3 regions of the Kribbella sp. NPDC049174 genome follow, and region 1 is predicted to be linked to each of the others. Evidence: riboswitches for the same ligand, from Rfam matches in the RefSeq annotation. Region 1 holds a riboswitch; each other region holds the start of a gene.
What was found. Region 1 has a riboswitch for ZMP and ZTP ahead of ACGFIF_RS29740 (bifunctional 5,10-methylenetetrahydrofolate dehydrogenase/5,10-methenyltetrahydrofolate cyclohydrolase). Riboswitches for the same ligand answer to the same signal wherever they lie in the genome.
Positions count from the first base shown of each region.

Region 2: another riboswitch for ZMP and ZTP. It lies ahead of ACGFIF_RS23275 (5-aminoimidazole-4-carboxamide ribonucleotide transformylase); the one in region 1 lies ahead of ACGFIF_RS29740 (bifunctional 5,10-methylenetetrahydrofolate dehydrogenase/5,10-methenyltetrahydrofolate cyclohydrolase).
Region 3: another riboswitch for ZMP and ZTP. It lies ahead of ACGFIF_RS09700 (glycine hydroxymethyltransferase); the one in region 1 lies ahead of ACGFIF_RS29740 (bifunctional 5,10-methylenetetrahydrofolate dehydrogenase/5,10-methenyltetrahydrofolate cyclohydrolase).

Region 1 covers NZ_JBICSZ010000006.1:498,432-505,315, forward strand. Annotated here, with positions in the region: gene prcA (proteasome subunit alpha) at 1-645, shown strand, start outside; gene ACGFIF_RS29725 (NUDIX hydrolase) at 717-1,256, shown strand; gene ACGFIF_RS29730 (beta-N-acetylglucosaminidase domain-containing protein) at 1,377-4,019, shown strand; gene ACGFIF_RS29735 (GNAT family N-acetyltransferase) at 4,032-4,688, shown strand; ZMP/ZTP riboswitch at 4,694-4,783, shown strand; gene ACGFIF_RS29740 (bifunctional 5,10-methylenetetrahydrofolate dehydrogenase/5,10-methenyltetrahydrofolate cyclohydrolase) at 4,806-5,675, shown strand; gene aroH (chorismate mutase) at 5,707-6,075, shown strand; gene ACGFIF_RS29750 (prephenate dehydrogenase) at 6,206-6,884, shown strand, end outside.
Region 2 covers NZ_JBICSZ010000004.1:247,487-254,370, reverse strand. Annotated here, with positions in the region: gene ACGFIF_RS23295 (2-hydroxyacid dehydrogenase) at 1-53, shown strand, start outside; gene ACGFIF_RS23290 (WD40/YVTN/BNR-like repeat-containing protein) at 66-1,163, shown strand; gene ACGFIF_RS23285 (MoaD/ThiS family protein) at 1,165-1,431, shown strand; gene ACGFIF_RS23280 (AAA family ATPase) at 1,490-2,059, shown strand; gene ACGFIF_RS23275 (5-aminoimidazole-4-carboxamide ribonucleotide transformylase) at 2,019-2,936, opposite strand; ZMP/ZTP riboswitch at 2,957-3,037, opposite strand; gene ACGFIF_RS23270 (hypothetical protein) at 3,102-4,100, shown strand; gene ilvD (dihydroxy-acid dehydratase) at 4,145-5,812, shown strand; gene ACGFIF_RS23260 (acetolactate synthase large subunit) at 6,095-6,884, shown strand, end outside.
Region 3 covers NZ_JBICSZ010000001.1:2,052,069-2,058,952, forward strand. Annotated here, with positions in the region: gene ACGFIF_RS09675 (hypothetical protein) at 1-352, shown strand, start outside; gene ACGFIF_RS09680 (SDR family NAD(P)-dependent oxidoreductase) at 359-1,102, opposite strand; gene rsgA (ribosome small subunit-dependent GTPase A) at 1,137-2,204, opposite strand; gene ACGFIF_RS09690 (YhjD/YihY/BrkB family envelope integrity protein) at 2,353-3,459, opposite strand; gene ACGFIF_RS09695 (acyl-CoA dehydrogenase family protein) at 3,565-5,220, shown strand; ZMP/ZTP riboswitch at 5,218-5,299, shown strand; gene ACGFIF_RS09700 (glycine hydroxymethyltransferase) at 5,328-6,776, shown strand; gene ACGFIF_RS09705 (GbsR/MarR family transcriptional regulator) at 6,824-6,884, shown strand, end outside.

The DNA of each region.
Region 1 (6,884 bases):
AACGAGTTCGAGAACCTGCGGATCGCCGGCGTCCGGCTGGCCGACATGCGCGGGTACTCCTACGACCGGCGCGACGTCACCGGCCGGGCGCTCGCCAACGCCTACGCGCAGACGCTGGGCGCGATCTTCTCCTCCGGCGGTGAGAAGCCGCTCGAGGTGGAGATCCTGGTCGCCGAGATCGGCACCAGTACGGCCGAGGACCAGATCTACCGGCTCACCTACGACGGCTCGATCGCGGACGTCCGCGGGTACGCCGTGATGGGCGGGCCGGCCGAGCAGGTCGCGGACTACGTCGGCGAGCACTACCAGGAGGGCATCTCGCTGGCCGGGGCGCTCCGGCTGGCGGTGGACGCGCTCGGGCACGACAGCAACGAGGTCCGCGAGCTGACCCCGGACCAGATCGAGGTCGCCGTCCTGGACCGGACCCGGACCCAGGTGCGCAAGTTCAAGCGGATCTCGGAGGAGACGCTGGCGCGGATCCTGTCCGAGTCCACCGCGGACACCACGCCGACGGAGCCTGCCGCCGACAAGGCGGAGGAGACCGACGAGAGCGCGGAGGCGGCCGGTGACACCCCGGTCGCACCGGCCGACGACGACGTACCGGTCGCCCCGCCGGAAGAGCCGGACAACGACCGCCCGCTGTGAACGATTCGGTAGTTGGCTCAGCCGCCGCGGACTCCGTGGCGGCTGAGTCGCGTCAGCCCCAGGACCCGGCGGTGTGGGAGCTGCTGGAGGAGCGGTCGGGGTTCAATGGGTATTTGACGGTGAATCAGCGGCGGTATCGGTTGCCGGATGGGCGGGAGGCGGACTGGGATGTCTTCGGGCCGAAGACCGCTGACGGGATCACGTCCGGGATCACCGTGCTGCCGTTGACGCCGGAGGGCAGGATCGTGACGATCCGGATCTTCCGGCCGGGGCCTGATCAGGTCGTCACCAACCTGCCGGGCGGCTTGGTCGAGGTCGGCGAGGACCCGGCCGTGGCCGGTGCCCGCGAGCTCGAGGAGGAGACCGGGTACACCTGCGAGTCGTTCGAGGTCGTGACCTGGACCTGGGCGGCGGCGTCCTCGGTCTTTCGCAAGTACATCGGCATCGCCCGCGGCTGCCGTCCCGACGGTCGCCAGGCGCTGGACGAGTTCGAGGACTGCGTCCCGGTCGAGCTCACCGTCGCGCAGTTCCGGGCCGAGTTGCGCACGCCCGGCGCGATGACCGGGATCGACTCCGCCTACCTGGCCTTGGACCACGCCGGTCTGCTCTGACTGGCTCCGGACCAACGGTCGGCCTTCTTGACTGGAACTGGTCACGCCAGGCGCTTGACGAGCAGGTCTGCGCACTGAGTGGATGGTAAGAGCAAACGCCTTCCGCCCGAGGAGTTGCTCATGCGCCGTCTCGCTCTGCTGCTGTTGCTCGCGCTTGTCGTCCAGTCCATGACCGTCCCGGCCGCTGTCGCCCTGGCCGGCACCACGAAGGGGGCGGCGCCGGTGACGCCAGAACCTCAGCAGACCATCACCCGCCCGGACGGGTTCCACCTCGGCCGGACCGTCGGCCTGGTTCACGGCCCGACCACCGACCCGGACGCCGAACGCATCGTCCGCGAGTCGCTCGAGCAGGCCGGCGTACGGATCGTTCGTGATCAGCCCGCCGACGTGACCATCTGGTTGGGTGGGAGCGAGCAGGCGCTGCGGCAGTTGAACGTCGAGCCTGCCGACGGGCTACCGGCCGAGGGTTACGTCCTCGCCATCGGCCGCAAGCACGTCGTGCTCGACGGCGTCGACACCGACGGCACGTACTACGCCGCGCGGACGTTCGCACAGCTTGTCCAGGGCAACGAGGTGGACGGCGTCGAGATCCGCGACTGGCCGACGATGCGGTACCGCGGCTCGATCGAGGGCTTCTACGGTACGCCGTGGTCGCACGCCGACCGGCTCGATCACCTCGACTACCTCGGCGCGCACCGGATGAACACCTACGAGTACGCGCCCAAGGACGACCCGTACCACCGCGAGCAGTGGCGCGACCCGTACCCGGCCGACAAGCTGGCCGAGCTCGGCGAACTGATCGAGCGGGGCCGGCGCAACAAGGTCGACTTCACCTTCGCGCTCTCGCCCGGCCTGTCGATCTGCTACACCTCCGACAGCGACTACCAGGCGCTGATCGCGAAGTTCGAGGCGCTCTACGCGCTGGGTGCGCGGGCGTTCAACGTGCCGCTGGACGACATCGACTACAACACCTGGCATTGCCCGGAGGACCGGGAGAAGTACGGCACCGGCGGCGGTGCGGCCGGTCAGGCGCAGAGCGAACTGCTGAACCGGATCCAGCGCGAGTGGGTCGCGAGCAAGCCGGATCTCGCCCCGCTGCAGATGGTTCCGACCGAGTACTACAACGTGTCCGAGACGCCGTACAAGAAGGCGCTGCGGGAGCAGCTCGACAGTGCGGTGGTTGTGCACTGGACCGGTATCGGCGTCGTCCCGCGCACGATCACGACCGCACAAGCGGCCCAGGCCAAGGCCGTGTTCGGCCACGACATCCTGATCTGGGACAACTATCCGGTCAACGACTACGCGGCCGGCCGCATCCTGCTCGCCGACTACAGCGGTCGCGGGCCCGGGATCGCCGAGCACGTCGCCGGCGTGATCTCGAACCCGATGAACCAGGCCGCGGTCAGCAAGCTCGCCCTCTACTCGTTCGCCGAGCTCGGCTGGAACCCGGCCCGGTACGACGAACAGGCCTCCTGGCACCGGGCGATCGCCGAACGCGCCGGGGGAGACGACAAGACGATCGCGGCGCTCGAGGTCTTCGCCGACCTCAACACCTACGACTCGACGCTGCACCCGGAGAGCGCGCCGGTGCTGGCGGCGAAGACACAGAAGTTCTGGACGACCTGGACGGCAGGGGATCGCGACGAGGCGATCGCGGCGATCAAGCCCTACTTCACCGCGATCGAGAAGGCACCCGCGCAGCTCCGTCGCGGTGTGCAGGACCCAGCGTTCGCTGACGAAGCAAAGGCGTGGCTCGACGCGACCGTGCTGTGGGGTCAAGCGCTGGAGCGGTCGCTGCGGCTGCTCGATGAAGTGGCCGACGGCAACGGCGCGGCCGCGTGGACGAGCCGGCAGCGGATCGATCAGCTGGTCACCCAAGCCGAGGCGATCCGTGACACCCGCCTGCCGCACTCCAACACCTACCCGAGGATCGGCGAGGGCGTGGCCGACGCGTTCCTGACCGAGGCCGGCCGGGTCCACGACCAGTGGATGGGCATCGAGCCTGGACGTACGGCGTCGGCTTCGCAGGGCACGTACGCCGAGAACGTCCCCGACCGGATGATCGACGGCGACGAGTCGACGTTCTTCTGGAGCAACGGTGCGCCGGTGGCCGGTGACGAGATCCGTGTCGATCTCGGCGCACCCCGTGCCATCGGCGACATCGCCGTACTGATGGGCAAGTCGGGCAGCCCGCAGGACTACATCCACTCCGGCGTCCTCGAGTACTCCACTGACGGCTCCAGCTGGACCGAGCTCACGCGTGCCACCACTGCGGAGGTTCGCTTCACTGCCAACACCACGGCCCGGTACGTCCGCTACCGAGCCCTGGCCGACAACCCGTCGTACTGGCTCGTGGTCCGGGAGTTCTCGATCCAGGTCACCGACGGCTCCGAGTTGGTGCTCACGGCAACAGGTACGCCGGCTCCGGCGACAGGCTCGTCATTCGGTGACGCGGTCGACGGTGACGTGCGTACGGCGTACGTCGCGGCGACGGCCCCGACGACGGATGACGCGCTCACTGTTGCACTGTCCTCGGCCACCGCGGTCGACCGGATCACTGTGCTGCAGGCCGGCACTGCGACCGGCGTCGGCCGGCTGGAGATTCGGACCGGTGCGGGCTGGCAGGAGGTTGGACAAGTCGGGGCTGCCTACAGCGCGGTGACGATCCCGGCCACCACCATCGAGGCGATCCGGATCAGTTGGGCGTCCGGCGCCGTACCGCCGCAGGTCCACGAAGTGATCCTGCACCGGCCCGGAAACTAGGTTGCCCGGACTATGACTACAGCCCAGGATGGCGGCGTGCTGACCGACCACTGGCCACTGCGCCGCCTCCGGCTGACCACCGACCGCCTCGTCCTCCGGCAGCCCGACGAGGAGGAACTCGCCGCGCTGGCCGACGTCGCCGCAAATGGCGTCCACAAGCCAGGGGAGCGGCCTTTCCTGACCCCGTGGACAGAGGTGCCACCGGCCGAACGCGCCCGGAGTGTGCTGCAGGGGTACTGGAGCTCCCTGGCCTCGTGGACTCCGCAGAACTGGCAGCTGGAACTCGGCGTGTTCCGGGACGGGACGCCGCTCGGCATCGTCGCGTTGCGAGCTCAGGACTTCGCCGTGCTCCGTGAGGTGAAGACGTGGTCCTGGCTCGGCGTGCCGCACCACGGCCAAGGATTCGGCACCGAGGCGCGGGTCGCTTTGCTGCACCTTGCCTTCGAGGGGCTGGACGCGGTGGCGGCGCTGACCGAGGTGTTCCAGGACAACGCCGGCTCGCAAGGGGTGTCCCGGAAGCTGGGCTATCGCCCGGACGGCATCTCCCGGGACGTTCTGGACGGTCAGCCGGTGATCTCGGACCGGCTCCGTCTCACCCGCGAGGACTGGGCCGGCGGATCCGTCCGGGTCGAAGGGCTGGAGGACTGCCGCTCCTGGTTCGTCGCGTAGGCTTGTCCACGGACCGCGACTGGCGTTGAGGTGGACAACCACCGGGGAACGGTCTGCTGGTAGATCCGGCTTCGCCGCGCGCCTGGGCACCCTCTCGATGCCCGAAGGAGTGCGCGGATGACCAAGTTGATGATCGGGACCGACCTCGCCGCCGAGATGGTGGCGAAGGCGGCTGACCGGGCCCGGATCCTGCAGGAGAAGACCGGCGTGCAGCCGTGTCTGGCGACCGTGCTGGTGGGGGACGACCCCGCGTCGGCGACGTACGTGCGGATGAAGCAGAGCCGGAGCAAGAAGGCCGGCATCGGGTCACGGAGCGTCGTACTGCCCGCGGAGACCACGACCGAGGAGCTGGTCGATGAGCTGCACAAGCTCTCCGCGGACCCGGAGGTGCACGGGATCCTGCTGCAGCACCCGGTCCCGGCGCAGATCGACGAGCGGGCCGCGTTCGAGGCGATCGACCCGGCCAAGGACGTCGACGGCGTGACCATGCACGCGTTCGCCGCGATGGCGTTCGGCGAGCCCGGGTTCCGGTCCTGTACGCCTGGCGGCATCCTGCGGCTGCTCGAGGCGTACGACGTACCGATCGCCGGAGCGCACGCGGTCGTCATCGGCCGCAGCCCGATCCTCGGTAAGCCGGCCGGGATGTTGCTGCTGGCATCGAACGCGACCGTCACCTACACCCACTCCCGGACCACGAACCTGCCCGACATCGTCCGGACCGCGGACATCGTGGTGGCGGCGGTCGGCAAGCCGAACTTCGTCCGCGATGACTGGCTGAAGCCGGGTGCGGTGGTGGTCGACGCCGGGTACAACGAGGGCAACGTCGGGGACGTCCACTTCGACGAGGCGGCCGCGGTGGCGAGCCTGATCACACCGGTCCCGGGCGGGGTCGGACCGATGACGATCGCCCTCCTGCTGGAGCAGACCGTCGACGCCGCCGAGGCACAATCCGAGACGGCTGTCCACTCCGTGGCTACTCTGACCTAGGGTTGGGGTAGACGACCAAGGAGGCGAGCACGTGGCGGTACGGGCGATCCGGGGGGCCACCCAGCTGGAGGTGGACGAGCGCGAGCACCTGCTCGAGCGGTCCGCCGAGCTGGTGAAGGCGGTCCTGGAGGCGAACGATCTGGACCGCGAGGACCTGATCAGCATCCTGTTCACCGTCACACCGGACCTGCACTCGGAGTTTCCCGCCGTGGCGGGGCGCCAGATCGGGCTGACCGACGTACCGCTGATGTGCATGCAGGAGATCGACGTTCCGCACGCGCTGCCGCGGGTGGTCCGGATGATGGTGCACGCCGAGTCCTCGCGGTCCCGGGAGAAGATCCAGCACGTCTACCTGCACGGTGCGGTCGCTCTCCGTCCGGATCTGACGGGCGCCCAGTGAGGGTCGCAGTGACGGTGCTTTTGGCCGGGCCTTCGGCACCGGCGTGGTCATGGGGCCTTGGCTCCCGGCCTTCCCTCGTCACTCCAGTCGCTTCGCTCCCTGCGCTCCTCAGTCCAGGCCGGGAGGCCCCATGACCGAGCTGCGCGGGCCGGTCCGGATCGTCGGTGCCGGCCTGATCGGTACGTCGATCGGCCTCGCGCTGGCCCGGCTGGGCGTGGTGGTGGAACTGGTCGACGCCGACCCGGACAACGCGCTGATGGCCGAGCGGATCGGGGCCGGGTCGCGGCTGGTCCAGATCGAGCCGCAGCTCGTGGTGGTCGCCGTACCGCCGGATCATGTCGGTGAGGTCGTCGCCGAGCAGCTCGAGCAGACCGATGCGATCGTCACCGACGCCGCGAGCGTCAAGTCGAAGCCGCTCGCCGACGCGGCGCGCCTGACCGGCGACCTCAGCCGGTACGTCGGCAGTCACCCGATGGCGGGGTCGGAGCGGAACGGGCCCCTCGCCGCACGAGCAGACCTGTTCGACGGTGCGACCTGGGCCATCACGCCGCACGAGACCAGCACACTCGAAGCAGTCGAGCTCGTCCGGCGGCTGGCCGAGGCGTCCGGCGCGCGGACGGTCGAGCTGTCGGTCGAGGACCACGACCTCGCGGTCGCGCGCGTCTCGCACCTGCCGCATCTGATGTCGGCCCTGGCCGCCGGGACGCTGGTCGACGCGCCGAACTCTCACCTGCAGCTGTCCGGGCAGGGGGTTCGGGATGTGACCCGGATCGCAGCCGGCGACCCGAAGCTGTGGACCCAGATCGTGT
Region 2 (6,884 bases), on a different contig from region 1:
GCTACGCGGCGGGGGAACCATTGATCAACGTGGTGGGGGGTCCACCGCGATAAAGGAGGACAACGATGTCCGAGACCGTACTGCTGATCGGAACCAAGAAAGGGCTCTGGATCGGCAGGAGTGATGCCGCGCGCCGTGAGTGGACCCTCGACGGCCCGGTGCCGCAGTTCGAGATGCAGGGCGTGTACGCGGTCGGGATCGACACCCGCGGCGAGCAGCCCCGCGTGCTCGTCGGCGGGACGAGTGAGCACTGGGGTCCGGCGGTCTTCCACTCCGATGACCTCGGCAAGACCTGGGACGAGCCGCCGGAGGGTTCGATCGGGTTCCCCAAGGAGGCCGAGACCTCGCTCGAGCGCGTCTGGCAGATCCAGCCGGGGCCGGCCGATCAGCCGGGCGTCGTGTACGCCGGGTCGGAGCCGTCGGCGCTGTGGAAGTCGACCGACGGGGGAGTGACCTTCGAGCTGGTCCGCGGCCTGTGGGACCACCCGCATCGCAAGGAGTGGGGTGCCGGCTTCGGTGGTCAGGCGATCCACACCGTGTTGCCGCATCCGACCGATCCCGACCGGGTGAGCGTCGCGATGTCGACCGGTGGCGTGTACCGGACGACCGACGGCGGCGAGTCGTGGTCCCCGGCCAACCAGGGCATCAAGGCGTACTTCTTCCCCGATCCGTACCCGGAGTTCGGTCAATGTGTGCACAAGCTGGCCGCGCATCCCGACGTACCGGACCGGATGTTCGCGCAGAACCACCACGGCGTCTATCGGTCCGACGACGCCGGGGCGATCTGGAAGTCGATCGCGGACGGGCTGCCGTCGGACTTCGGGTTCCCGATCGCGGTGCACCCGCACGAGCCGGAGACCGTGTACGTCTTCCCGCTGGTCGCCGACGGGAACCGGATCCCCACCGACGCGAAGTGCCGGGTCTTCCGCTCCCGCGACGCCGGCTCCACCTGGGAGGCGCTGAGCACTGGGCTGCCCGACGTGCCGTCGTACGCGCCGGTGCTGCGGGACGCCATGTGCACGGACGCGGCCGAGTCGGCCGGTGTGTATCTGGGCACGCGTGACGGCTGCGTCTACGCCAGTGCTGACGCGGGCGACACGTGGACCGAGGTCGCCCGGCACCTCCCGGACGTGCTGACCGTCCGCGCCGCCGTAGTGGGCTGAGATGGCGATCGGGATCAAGCTGCCGACCGTGCTCAGACCGTTCGCGGGCGGTGCTGAGCGGGTCGAGGTCGACGGCGCCACCGTCGGAGAGGTCGTCGCCGCACTGGACCCGGTCCTGCGGCGACGGCTGACCGACGAGCAGGGCGCCGTCCGGCGGCACGTCAACATCTACCTGGGCAACGACAACATCCGGGATCTGGACGGACTCGGGACGACGCTCAAGGACGGCGACGAGCTGATGATCCTGCCGAGTGTGGCGGGCGGCTGATGCCGGCGGAAAACAAAAGACTGCAATTCTCCGGCCTGCTTGGCTAGCGTCGGGCGGCATGAGCGACGTGATCCTTCTGACCGGCTCGCCCGGATCGGGCAAGACGACCGTGGCCAAGTTGGTCGCCACCGACGCCGGGCGGCCGACGGTGCATGTGACGACGGACGAGTTCTACCGCGCCATCCGCACCGGCTTCATCGCGCCGTACCTGCCCGGATCCGAGCGGCAGAACGAAGTGGTCGTCGACGCGATCGTCGCCGCGGTCGCGGCGTACACACGCGGTGGGTACGACGTGGTCGTCGACGGCGTCATCGGCCCGTGGTTCCTGCCGCCGTTCCGCCAGGCCGCGGCGGCGGAGCAGTGGACGCTGTCGTACGTCGTACTCCGCCCCGACCTGGACACCACCCTTAGTCGCGCACAGGACCGAGGCACCGGCGAACTGAAGGACGCCGCCGCCATCACCGGTCTCTACGGAGCCTTCGCCGACCTGGGCGACCTCGAGCCCCACGTCATCGACACCACTCACCTCGACGCCAGTGCGACCGCCGCCGAAGTCCGTCACACCGTTGCCGCAGGCACCCACCGCCTCAGTGCCGGAACAACCGCACCCCGGTCTGCGACAAGCTGATCCCCAACTCCGCGCACGCCGCGGCGACCTCAGCCGAGCGGATCGATCCACCCGGCTCGGCCAGGTACCGAACCCCGTGCCGGTGCGCCTCGACGATGTTGTCGACAAACGGGATCGCCCCGTCCGACGCCATCGCGACGTTCGTCAACGCGCCTTCGGCCGACCGCTGGGCCCACCACGTCGAGGCCTTCTCACCGGCCAGCCGGGTGCAGTCGATCCGCGACTGCTGCCCGGCACCGATACCGATCGCCATCCCGTCCTTGACCATCGCGACCGTGTTCGACTGCGTGTAGCGCGCCACGACCAGCCCCAGCAGCAGATCGCGCGCCGCGCTGTCCGGCAGCTCGGGGTCGAGCGATGACCGGTCCAGTGGCGCCTCATCACGCTCCTGCGTCAGCCGGACGCCGTACACCTCGCGGACCTCGACAGCAGGTGGCCGATAGCCGGGATCCGCTTCCAGCACCAGGAAGGCGCCACGCTTCTTGCTCGCCAGTACGCCGACCACGCCTTCGTCGTACCCGGGCGCGATGATCCCGTCGCAGACAAGCCGCTTCAGCCGGTCCGCGAGTTCCGCGTCGACCGGGTGCGACACCGCGACGAAATCGCCGTACGACGATTTGGGATCCGCCTCCCGCGCCCGCACGTACGCATCGCTGACCGTCTCGGCGACCGCGGCGCCGGCGGGGGAGACGTGCTTGAACGACGCCGCCGCAGGCAGACCGAGGAGACCTGAGGCTTCACGGACCAACTGCCAGCCGGCCAAAGCATCGAGCACGTTGACGTACGACGGCGTACCGCTGACCACCGTGAACGGCCAGCGATCCACAGCCGTGACGGACGCGGACTGATGGGGATTCATGCCGTAGCGCAACTGCATCGGACAACCTCCGAGAACGTCGGAGGCGCCCAGGCGGACGACGCCTTGCTTGTCAGCCGCTCCCCGGTGGTGCTCCACCCTCGCCAGTCGCGGTTCGGTGCGAGCCTATTGCACGAAGGTGCAGACCTGGTCCGGACGGCCGGGATCAGGCCTAGCATCGCGCGTATGGGGATCTTTTCGAGGAGGCCGTCGGCGGGAGTGGCGGCGGAGGGGCTTCGGCTGGATCAGGCGTGGGCCGATCCGGAGCTCGACGCCGCGTACGCCGCGGTGCGTGGGGGCGATCTGTCGACCGGAGCCGAGCTGCTCAAGGCGTCGTCGCAGAGCACCGACCTGCGGTCGTTCCGGGCAATGGGGCTGGGGAAGGCCGCCATCGGGCACAGCGAGCAGTTGGAGTTGCGGCTGGAAGCCCTGCCGGGTGACCCGGACCTGCTGCTGTGGCTGGGGCAGACGCTGGTGTTCGAGGCCTGGGAGGTCCGGACGGGCGCGTGGGCGGAGCAGGTCTCCGAGCAGCGGTTCGCAACCTTCCACGACATCCTCCGGACGGCGGCCGAGGTGCTGGACTACGGCATCGCGGCGGCCCCTGACGACGCCGCACCGTGGGAGGTGCTGCAGTGGGTGGCGATCGGACTGCAGGCGTCGATGGACGACAAGAACGACATCTTCCGCTCCGCCATGGAGCGTCACCCGGCCGGCTACCAGGCGCACAGCGGTCGGGTGCATGCGCTGGCGCCGAAGTGGTCGGGTCTCGACATCGCCCAGATCGTTCGCTTCGGCGATCAGACGGTGGCGAACGCTCAGCCCGGCAGTGCGCTTTGTGCGGTTGCGGGCATGGTGGCCAACGAGGTGTGGGTCGACGTACTGAGTGACAGCGAGTTGACGAGGGCCCAGCGGGGTGCGCGATACACGCGCGAGATCACCAACCGGAAGGACGCCCTGCTCGCCGCCCGCGACAAGTGGTTGATCCCCGGCCGCGAGTCCGAGCCGGCTGACATCTCAGCCCACGGCACGATGGCCTTCGCTCTCAAGACCGTCGGAGCGAAGGCCGCCGCGATGGAACAGGCCGCCCTGACCCAAGGCCGGATCGAGAGCGTCCCCTGGGCCTACACCAACGCCCCCGACGCACTCACCGCCTTCGCCGCCGCCGTCACCAAACAGATGGCCTAACGCCAGGTGCCGGTGCAGGAGCCAGGCGGCCATAGAGTGGGCCCATGGTCGATGTGAAGCCACGCAGCCGGACAGTGACCGACGGACTCGAGGCGACCGCGTCGCGGGGCATGCTCCGGGCGGTCGGGATGGGTGACGACGACTGGGCGAAACCGCAGGTCGGGGTCGCGTCGAGCTGGAACGAGATCACCCCGTGCAACCTGTCCCTGGACCGGCTCGCGAAGGCGGTCAAGGAGGGTGTGCACGCGGCCGGCGGGTACCCGCTGGAGTTCGGCACGATCAGCGTGTCCGACGGCATCTCGATGGGCCACGTCGGCATGCACTACTCGCTCGTCAGCCGCGAGATCATCGCCGACTCGGTCGAGACGGTGATGGAGGCCGAGCGGCTGGACGGTTCGGTGCTGCTGGCCGGCTGTGACAAGTCGCTGCCCGGGATGCTGATGGCCGCGGCCCGGCTCGACCTCGCGTCGGTCTTCCTGTACGCCGGTTCGATCATGCCCGGCCGGCTCGGCGACAAGGACGTCACGATCATCGACGCCTTCGAGGCGGTCGGTGCCTGCGTCCGCGGCCTGATCACCCGCGACGAGGTCGACGCGGTCGAGCGGGCGATCTGCCCGGGTGAAGGCGCCTGCGGCGGGATGTACACGGCGAACACGATGGCCGCCTCCGCCGAGGCGCTCGGCATGTCGCTGCCCGGCTCGGCCGCGCCGCCCGCGGTGGACCGCCGACGCGACGGCTACGCCCGCAAGTCCGGCGAGGCGGTCGTCGGCCTCCTGCAGAAGGGCATCACGGCTCGCCAGATCCTGACGAAGGAGGCCTTCGAGAACGCGATCGCCGTGGTGATGGCGCTCGGCGGCTCGACGAACGCCGTACTGCATCTGCTCGCGATCGCGCGCGAGGCCGAGGTCGACCTGACGCTGGCCGACTTCAACCGGATCGGCGACCGGGTGCCGCACCTCGGCGACCTCAAGCCGTTTGGCCGGTACGTGATGACGGACGTGGACCGGGTCGGCGGTATCCCGGTGGTGATGCGGTCGCTGCTCGACGCCGGGCTGCTGCACGGCGACTGCCTGACCGTGACCGGCAAGACGATGGCCGAGAACCTCGCGGACATCGCGCCGCCGGATGTCGACGGCGTCATCATCCGCTCGCTGGACAAGCCGATCCACGGCACCGGCGGGATCACCATCCTGCACGGTTCGCTCGCGCCCGAGGGCGCGGTGGTGAAGAGCGCCGGCTTCGACTCGGACGTGTTCGAGGGCACCGCGCGGGTGTTCGACGGCGAGCGCGGGGCGATGGACGCGGTCGCCTCCCTGAATCCCGGCGACGTCGTCGTCATCCGCTACGAGGGCCCGAAGGGCGGCCCCGGTATGCGCGAGATGCTCGCCGTGACCGGCGCGATCAAGGGCGCCGGCCTCGGCAAGGACGTCCTGCTGCTCACCGACGGCCGCTTCTCCGGTGGTACGACGGGACTCTGCGTCGGCCACGTCGCCCCGGAGGCCGTGGACGGCGGCCCGATCGCGTTCGTCCGGGACGGCGACCGCATCACCCTCGACGTCAAGAACCGCACCCTCGACCTCCACGTCAGCCCCGAGGAACTCGAGAACCGACGCACCGGCTGGACCCCGAAGACCCCGGACATCACCAAGGGCGTCCTCGGCAAGTACACCCGCCTGGTCCGCTCAGCCTCCGAGGGTGCTGTCTGTATCTAAGACAGTCATCTCAGATCATGGGACACTCTGCCGGCGAACTTGACCCGATCGCAGTGTGTCGGCGAATGTTGCCTACATGCGATCGATTCTCCTCGTACTTGTGCGGCGCGCCGACTGACGGCGACCACCGAGTCGAGCGCGCCCCCTTCAGCCCACCCGGCGGAGGGGGTTTTTTGTTGCCAGGGCGACTATCTGCGACCCAGATGTGACCTGAGGACAAACAAGAGCGAGGATGGATCGGTCGCGACAAGCCATAACGTGACAGGACTAAGGAAGGCACTCATGAGTGAGCAGCTGACCGGGGCACAGGCTCTGATCCGCGCACTGGAACATGCCGGAGTGGACACCGTCTTCGGCATCCCGGGTGGCGCGATCCTCCCGGCGTACGACCCGATGCTCGACTCGACCCAGATCCGCCACATCCTGGTACGTCACGAGCAGGGCGCCGGCCACGCCGCCCAGGGGTACGCCTCGGCGTCGGGCAAGGTGGGCGTCTGCATGGCCACCTCCGGACCCGGCGCGACCAACCTGGTGACGCCGATCGCCGACGCGTACATGGACTCGGTCCCGCTGGTCGCGATCACCGGTCAGGTGCCCGGCCCCGCGATCGGCACGGACGCGTTCCAGGAGGCCGACATCCGCGGCATCACGATGCCGATCACCAAGCACAACTTCCTGGTCAACGACCCGAATGACATCGCCTCCACCATCGCCGAGGCGTTCCACATCGCCTCCACCGGCCGCCCCGGTCCGGTGCTCGTCGACGTGACCAAGGACGCGTTGCAGGCGAAGGTCGACTTCCAGTGGCCGACCGAACTCTCGCTGCCCGGCTACCGGCCGGTGACCCGCCCGCACCCCAAGCAGGTGCGTGAGGCGGCCCGGCTGATCGCGGCCGCCGAGAAGCCGGTCCTGTACGTCGGCGGCGGCGTGATCCGGGCCCACGCCCACGCCGAGCTGAAGGAGCTCGCCGAGCTCCTCGGCCTCCCGGTGGTCACCACGCTGATGGCCCGCGGCGCACTGCCGGACACGCACGACCTGCACTTCGGCATGCCCGGTATGCACGGCTCGGTCT
Region 3 (6,884 bases), on a different contig from region 1:
GCACGGTCCGTCGACGAAGGACGTGGTCTGGACGCAGCCGAGGGTCGGCACACGGACGGTTCCGGCGTGTGCACAGGATGCCGCGCGGATCCAGACCGGCGACGAACCCGAGGTCAGGTTCGTCCAGTTCCACAGCCGCCGGGTGCCGTACTGGGAGGCCGGCACCGCGGTCACGCCGTACGGCCTCGGCTACTTCGGGGCGGGGGCGGGAGCGAGCTACATCGCCTTGGCCAGCTTCCAGACCCAGGGTGGCGCGGCCGGAGTCTGGGGCGATGCCGGCACCCACGGTGCCGGCTGGGACGGCGGGTTCGACGGTGGCGGGATGGACGGTGGCGGAGGCGGCGACGGCTGAGTAGGCCTACATCCGGAGGTGGGAGCCGCCGTTGAAGTCGAGGACGGTGCCGGTGGCGAACTCGGCCTCGGGTGAGGCGAGGTAGACGATGGCCGCGGCGACTTCGGACGGGTCGGCAACGCGTTCGAGCGGGCTCTCCAGCCGGCGACGGTCGTAGCCTTCGCCGACCAGGTGGACCGAGGCCATGTCGGTGGTGGTCCAGCCGGGTGCGATCGCGGTCACCGCGACCCCTTCCGGACCGAGGGCGCGCGCAAGTGACTGTGTGAACGACACGATCCCGGCCTTCGAGGCGCCGTACGCGGGCTGGTTCGGCTCACCCCGGAACGCGCCGCGCGACGAGACGTTCACGATCCGGCCGCCGCGGCCCATGTGCCGCACCGCGCACCACGCCGCGTTCGCCGGGCCGACCAGGTTCACCGCGAGCGTGTCGGCCCAGGCTTGCTGCCATTCGGCGTACGTCGCCTCGCGGATCCGATGCGGGTGATACACACCGGCGTTGTTCACCAGTACGTCGATACCACCCAGAGCCGCCGCGGCGTCGTCGACCATCGTCTCAATCGCCGCCGGATCGGCAAGATCGGCCTGGGCGAGCACGTGCCCCGGCCCGGGCAGTTCCTTCAGCACCATCGCCGCGGCCTCGGCGGACGAGCTGTAATGCACAGCCACCCGGTCCCCCGCCGCCGCGAACGCCCGCGCGGTCGCCGCACCGATCCCCCGAGAAGCCCCCGTCACCAGCACCGCTCGATCCATACCCCGATCCTTTCACTCCGGAAGAAACGGGGTGCTACTGGCGCGGGTTGATGTCCCGGCGGTAGGACTTCGAGGCGCGGACCCACTGCTTCTTGGCTTCGGCGCGGAGGCGGAGGTCGTTGCGGCGAGCCATATAGGCTGCTTCGCGCTGGAGCTTCGTCCAGCTCTCGTAGCGGCGGTGCGGCAGCGTGCCATCCTCCAGCGCGGCCCGCACCGCGCAGTCGGGCTCGGTCAGGTGAGCGCAGTCCTTGAACTTGCACTGCTCGGCCAGCGCCGTGATGTCCGGGAACGCAGCCGCCAGCCCTTCACCAGACTCCTGCAGCCCGATCCCCCGCAGCCCTGGGGTGTCGATGACGACCCCACCACCCGGCAGCACGATCAGCTCACGCCGCACCGACGTGTGCCGGCCCTTGCCGTCGTCACGGATGTCCTGCACGTCCAGCAGTTCCACACCCGCCAGTGCGTTCACCAGCGACGACTTGCCCGCGCCACTCGACCCCAGCAGCGCCACAGTCGCGTCACCAGCCAGCAACGCCTGCACCGACGACAGCCCTTCACCGGTCGTCGCACTGCACACCAGCACGTCGGCACCCGGCGCAGCACGCGCTACGTCGTCCGCGACGGCCTCCGCGTCACCGACGAGGTCTGACTTGGTCAGTACGACGACGGGCCGCGCTCCGCTCTCCCACGCCAACGCGAGGAAGCGTTCGATCCGGCCGATGTTCGGCTCCGGGTGCAGCCCGACCACGATCGCGATCACGTCGACGTTGGCGGCCAGCACCTGGCCCTTCGACGTACCGCTGACTTCTGCCCGCACGATCGCCGTACGGCGTGGGGCCAGGGACTCGAGGGTGATCCGGTCGTCCGGCCAGTAGCGCAGGACGGCCCAGTCCCCTGTACATGGGCCGGCATGCGGATCACTGGCCATCGCGGCGAGGAGCGCACCGGACCACGTCGCGCGGACCGGACCGTCCTCGGTGAGAACCGTCGCCAGGCCCTTGTCGACCCGGGCGACACGCCCCGGCAAGAGCTCGTCCGGGACGGCGGCAAGGAATTCGGCCGTGGAGCTGTCGAGTCCCAGGGCCTGGAGTGTGGCTGACATGCGGCGAACCTTTCGGAGGGTCCGGCCGCGAGATCAGCTCAGCGGACGGACAGTGCGGGAAGCGTCGGCCCGGTGGGCCTGGCCCAAACTCATGGCGGGTGCCTCCCTTCGACGTCCTGCGGTCCTGATCGAGGACCGGCTGATGTCGTCAGCGTAGGTCGTCGGATTCACTTTGCGCACCGGATTTTCCGACCGGCTCCGGCTTGCGTTCCGCCCGCGGCGCACCGTCCGCCGGCCGAGGCGGCTTCTCCGTCGGCCGGGGTGCGTCGTCCGGCGGCGATTCAGGCTTCACGCCGTCGGCCGGTACGACGGGCTCCGGCGGCTCGAGCGGGGTCAGCGGGTGGCCGTGGTGCGGCTCCGGCTCGGCCTTCATCACCGGCTCCACCTCGTCCTCGGCGTCCTTGCCGGCCTGGACCTCGGACGCCGATTCGGCCGCCCGCGACTTGTGCGGCCACAACCGGTCCACGACCGCGTTCAGCGCAGCACCGATCAGCACCGCGATCGCCGTCATGTAGAGCCACATCAGTACGGCGATCGGCGCCGCCAGCGGGCCGTAGATCGACGTACCGCCGACTGTGCTCTGCAGGATCCACCGCAGCACGAAGCTGCCCAGGATCCAGATCGACAACGCCAGGAACGACCCCGGCAGGTCGGACACCCACGGCGTCCGCACCGGCACCGACAAGTGGTAGAGGGTGTTCAGGAAGCCCGCCGACAGGATCGTGACGACCGGCCAGTACAGCTGGTTCAGGAAGTCCAGCCGGTGCGGAAGCACCGCGGCCACCGCGTCCGGACCGGCCAGCACCAGCGGGAGCACGATCACGCCGATCACGAGGGCGGCGCAGTACAGCGAGAAGGACAGCGCGCGGGTCCGGACGATGCCGCGCTTGCCGCCCATCCCGTACATGATCGTGATGGTGTCGACGAACACGTTCAGCGCCCGGCTGCCGGACCACAGCGCGAGCACGAAACCGATCGAGATGACATCCGGCCGGCCGCCGTTCAGGACCTGGTTCAGGGTCGGCACGATCACGCCCTGGACCGAGTCGTCGGTCAGCGCCCGGGCCGCCAGCACGGCGATCTGCTGCTTGATCTCGTCGATCGTCTCGACCTCGAAGTACCGGCTCGCGATGTACCCGAGGCTTCCGGCCAGTCCGAAGATCAGCGGCGGCAGCGAGAGGATGGCGAAGAACGCCCCCTCGGCCGCGAGCCCGGTGACCCGGTAGCGCAGGCAGACGCCGACGGTCTGGGTCACAAGCTTCCAGGTCGTCGCCGGGATTCTGCGGACCCATGCCAATGAGAGGGAGCTCCCACCAGTGGGTCCTGCCCCAGAACGTGCCATACCGCTTACCGTACTGACATGGCGGACCCTTTCGCGGTAACGAATCAGGCTCCCCCACTGCGGGGGGTGAACTTCTTCACCCGGGACACGGCGCTCGGTGACGCTCTGCGTCCGTACGGCGGCGTCGCGGACGATCCCGGTCTGCACCGGATCGGCGAGCTGGCCGGGTCCGAGGAGGCCCTCTCCCAGGCGCTCCCGGCGAACCAGAATCCACCCGTGCTGCGCACCCACGACCGCTACGGGCACCGCATCGACGAGGTCGACTTCCACCCGTCGTGGCACTGGCTGATGGAGCAGGCCGTCGGCTTCGGCCTCCAGGCCGCGCCCTGGACCAGCGACCAGCCGTCGCCGCACCTGACCCGCGCCGCCGGCTTTTACCTCTGGTCCCAGGTCGAGCCGGGTCACGGCTGCCCGATCTCGATGACGTACGCCGCCGTGCCCGCGCTGAAGGCCGACGAGCGGCTCGCGAAGGAGTGGATCCCGCAACTCGCGTCCACCCGGTACGACGTCCGCCGGCTGCCCGCGGCCGAGAAGACCGGCGTGCTCGCCGGGATGGGGATGACCGAGAAGCAGGGCGGGTCCGACGTCCGGGCGAATCTCACCACCGCGACGCCGACCGGGAGCGACGGCGAGTACCAGCTCAACGGGCACAAGTGGTTCTGCTCGGCGCCGCAGGTCGACGTCTTCCTGGTGCTCGCCCAGGCACCGGAGGGACTGAGCTGTTTCGTCGTACCGCGGGTCCTTGCCGATGGCAACCGGAACGCGTTTGCCCTGCAGCGGCTGAAGGACAAGCTCGGCAACCGGTCGAACGCGTCCAGCGAGGTCGAGTTCCGCGGCACCGTCGGATACCGGCTCGGCGACGAGGGCGCCGGCGTCCGCACCATCATCGAGATGGTCGCCGCGACCCGGCTCGACTGCGTCCTCGGATCCGCTGCTCTCCAGCGGCGCGCGCTGGTGGAGGCGGTGTGGCACACGAGCCACCGCTCCGCCTTCGGTGGGTTGCTCGCGGACAAGCCGGCGATGCAGAACGTGCTCGCCGATCTGGCGCTGGAGAGCGAGGCCGGCACGGCCCTCGCCATGCGCCTCGCCGCAGCCGTGGATGCGTCCCAGCCCGTCCCCACCGCTCCTACAACCCCCGGTCGCGCGGAGCAGGAGGTTGCCTTCAGGCGGATTGCGTTGCCGCTGGCGAAGTTCTGGGTGTCGAAGCGGACCTCGTTCATGGTGGCCGAGGCGCTCGAGTGTCTCGGCGGGAACGGGTTCGTCGAGGAGTCCGGGATGCCGTTGCTGTTCCGGGAGTCGCCGCTCAACTCGATCTGGGAAGGGTCGGGCAATGTCAACGCACTCGACGTACTGCGGGCGCTGCGCCGGCCGGAGTCGCTGGAGGCGTGGCTGACCGAGCTGGCCACGGTCCAGGGCGCCGACCATCGGCTCGACGCCGCCGTGAACGACGTACTGCAAGCGCTTGCTGACATCGAAGGCGCCGAGGCCGGAGCACGGCGTCTGGCAGCGCGGATGGCCCTGTGCCTGCAGGCCTCGCTGCTGATTCGGCACTCGACCCCCGAGGTCGCGGACGCGTTCGTGGCGTCCAGGCTGGCCAATGACTGGGGTGGCGTGTTCGGCACGTTGCCGAGGACGACACCGTTCCGGGCGATCCTCGATCGCACGATAGGGTGAGCGCGTCGCGACTGGCGCGCTGAGGTGGAGAACCACCGGGGAGCGAAAACCGTCGGCACCGTGCGCCTGGGTGCCTTCGACCCACTGCAACCGCAGGAGAGACAACGATGACTCAACCCTTCGATGCCGCCGCCGCATCGGCCGCGTACCGCAACGCGCTCGAGGTGATCGGCGCGGTGGAACCCACGATCGCCGGCGCGATCAAGGCCGAGCTGGCCGACCAGCGCTCGTCGCTGAAGCTGATCGCGAGTGAGAACTACGCCTCCCCCGCCACCTTGCTGACGATGGGCAACTGGCTGTCCGACAAGTACGCCGAGGGTACGATCGGGCACCGCTTCTACGCCGGCTGCCAGAACGTCGACACGGTCGAGCAGACCGCGGCCGACCACGCCCGGGCCCTGTTCGACGCCCCGCACGCCTACGTCCAGCCGCACTCCGGCATCGACGCGAACCTGGTCGCCTTCTGGGCGATCCTGGCCCAGCGGATCGAGTCGCCGGCGCTGGCCGAGGCCGGCGCGAAGCACGTCAACGACCTGTCCGACGAGGACTGGAGCAAGCTCCGGAAGGCGCTCGGCGACCAGAAGATGCTCGGCATGTCGCTCGACGCCGGCGGTCACCTGACCCACGGTTTCCGGCCGAACATCTCCGGCAAGATGTTCAACCAGCAGTCCTACGGCACCGACCCGGAGACCGGGCTGCTCGACTACGCCAAGGTCGCCGCGGCGGCGCGTGAGTTCAAGCCGCTGATCCTGATCGCGGGCTACTCGGCGTACCCGCGGAAGATCGACTTCGCGAAGATGCGCGAGATCGCGGACGAGGTCGGCGCCACCCTGATGGTCGACATGGCGCACTTCGCCGGCCTGGTCGCGGGCAAGGTCTTCACCGGCGACTTCGACCCGGTGCCGCACGCGCACGTCACCACGACGACCACGCACAAGTCGCTCCGCGGTCCGCGCGGCGGCATGGTGCTGTGCCAGCCCGAGTACGCCGACTCGGTCGACCGCGGTTGCCCGATGGTGCTCGGCGGCCCGCTCAGCCAGACCATGGCGGCGAAGGCGGTCGCGCTGGCCGAGGCCCGGCAGCCTTCGTTCCAGGAGTACGCGCAGGCGATCGCGGACAACGCGGTCGCGCTGGCCGACGGCCTGATGAAGCGTGGCGTCAAGCTCGTCACCGACGGCACCGAGAACCACCTCGTGCTGCTGGACGTGTCGTCGTACGGGATCACCGGGCGGCAGGCCGAGTCGGCGCTGCTCGACTCGGGCATCGTGACGAACCGGAACGCCGTACCGCGGGACCCGAACGGTGCCTGGTACACCTCGGGTGTCCGGATCGGTACGCCTGCGCTGACCACGCGCGGCTTCGGGGCCGACGAGTTCGACCGGGTCGCCGAGCTGATCGTGGACGTGCTGTCCTCGACCACGCCGACCACGACGTCGGCCGGTGCGCCGTCGAAGGCGAAGTACGTGCTGGCCGACGGGGTCGCGGACAAGACCAAGGCCGCCTCGGCCGAGCTGCTCGACAAGCACCCGCTGTACCCGGGTCTCGAGCTCAGCTGACGCCTCGAACTATCAGAAAGTTGTAATAGTTGCGGTAGGGTGCGTGCATGCCGCCTGACCCGACCCCGGAAGAGATCAGTCAGTTCGTCGAGCGATTCGCCGGAGTGC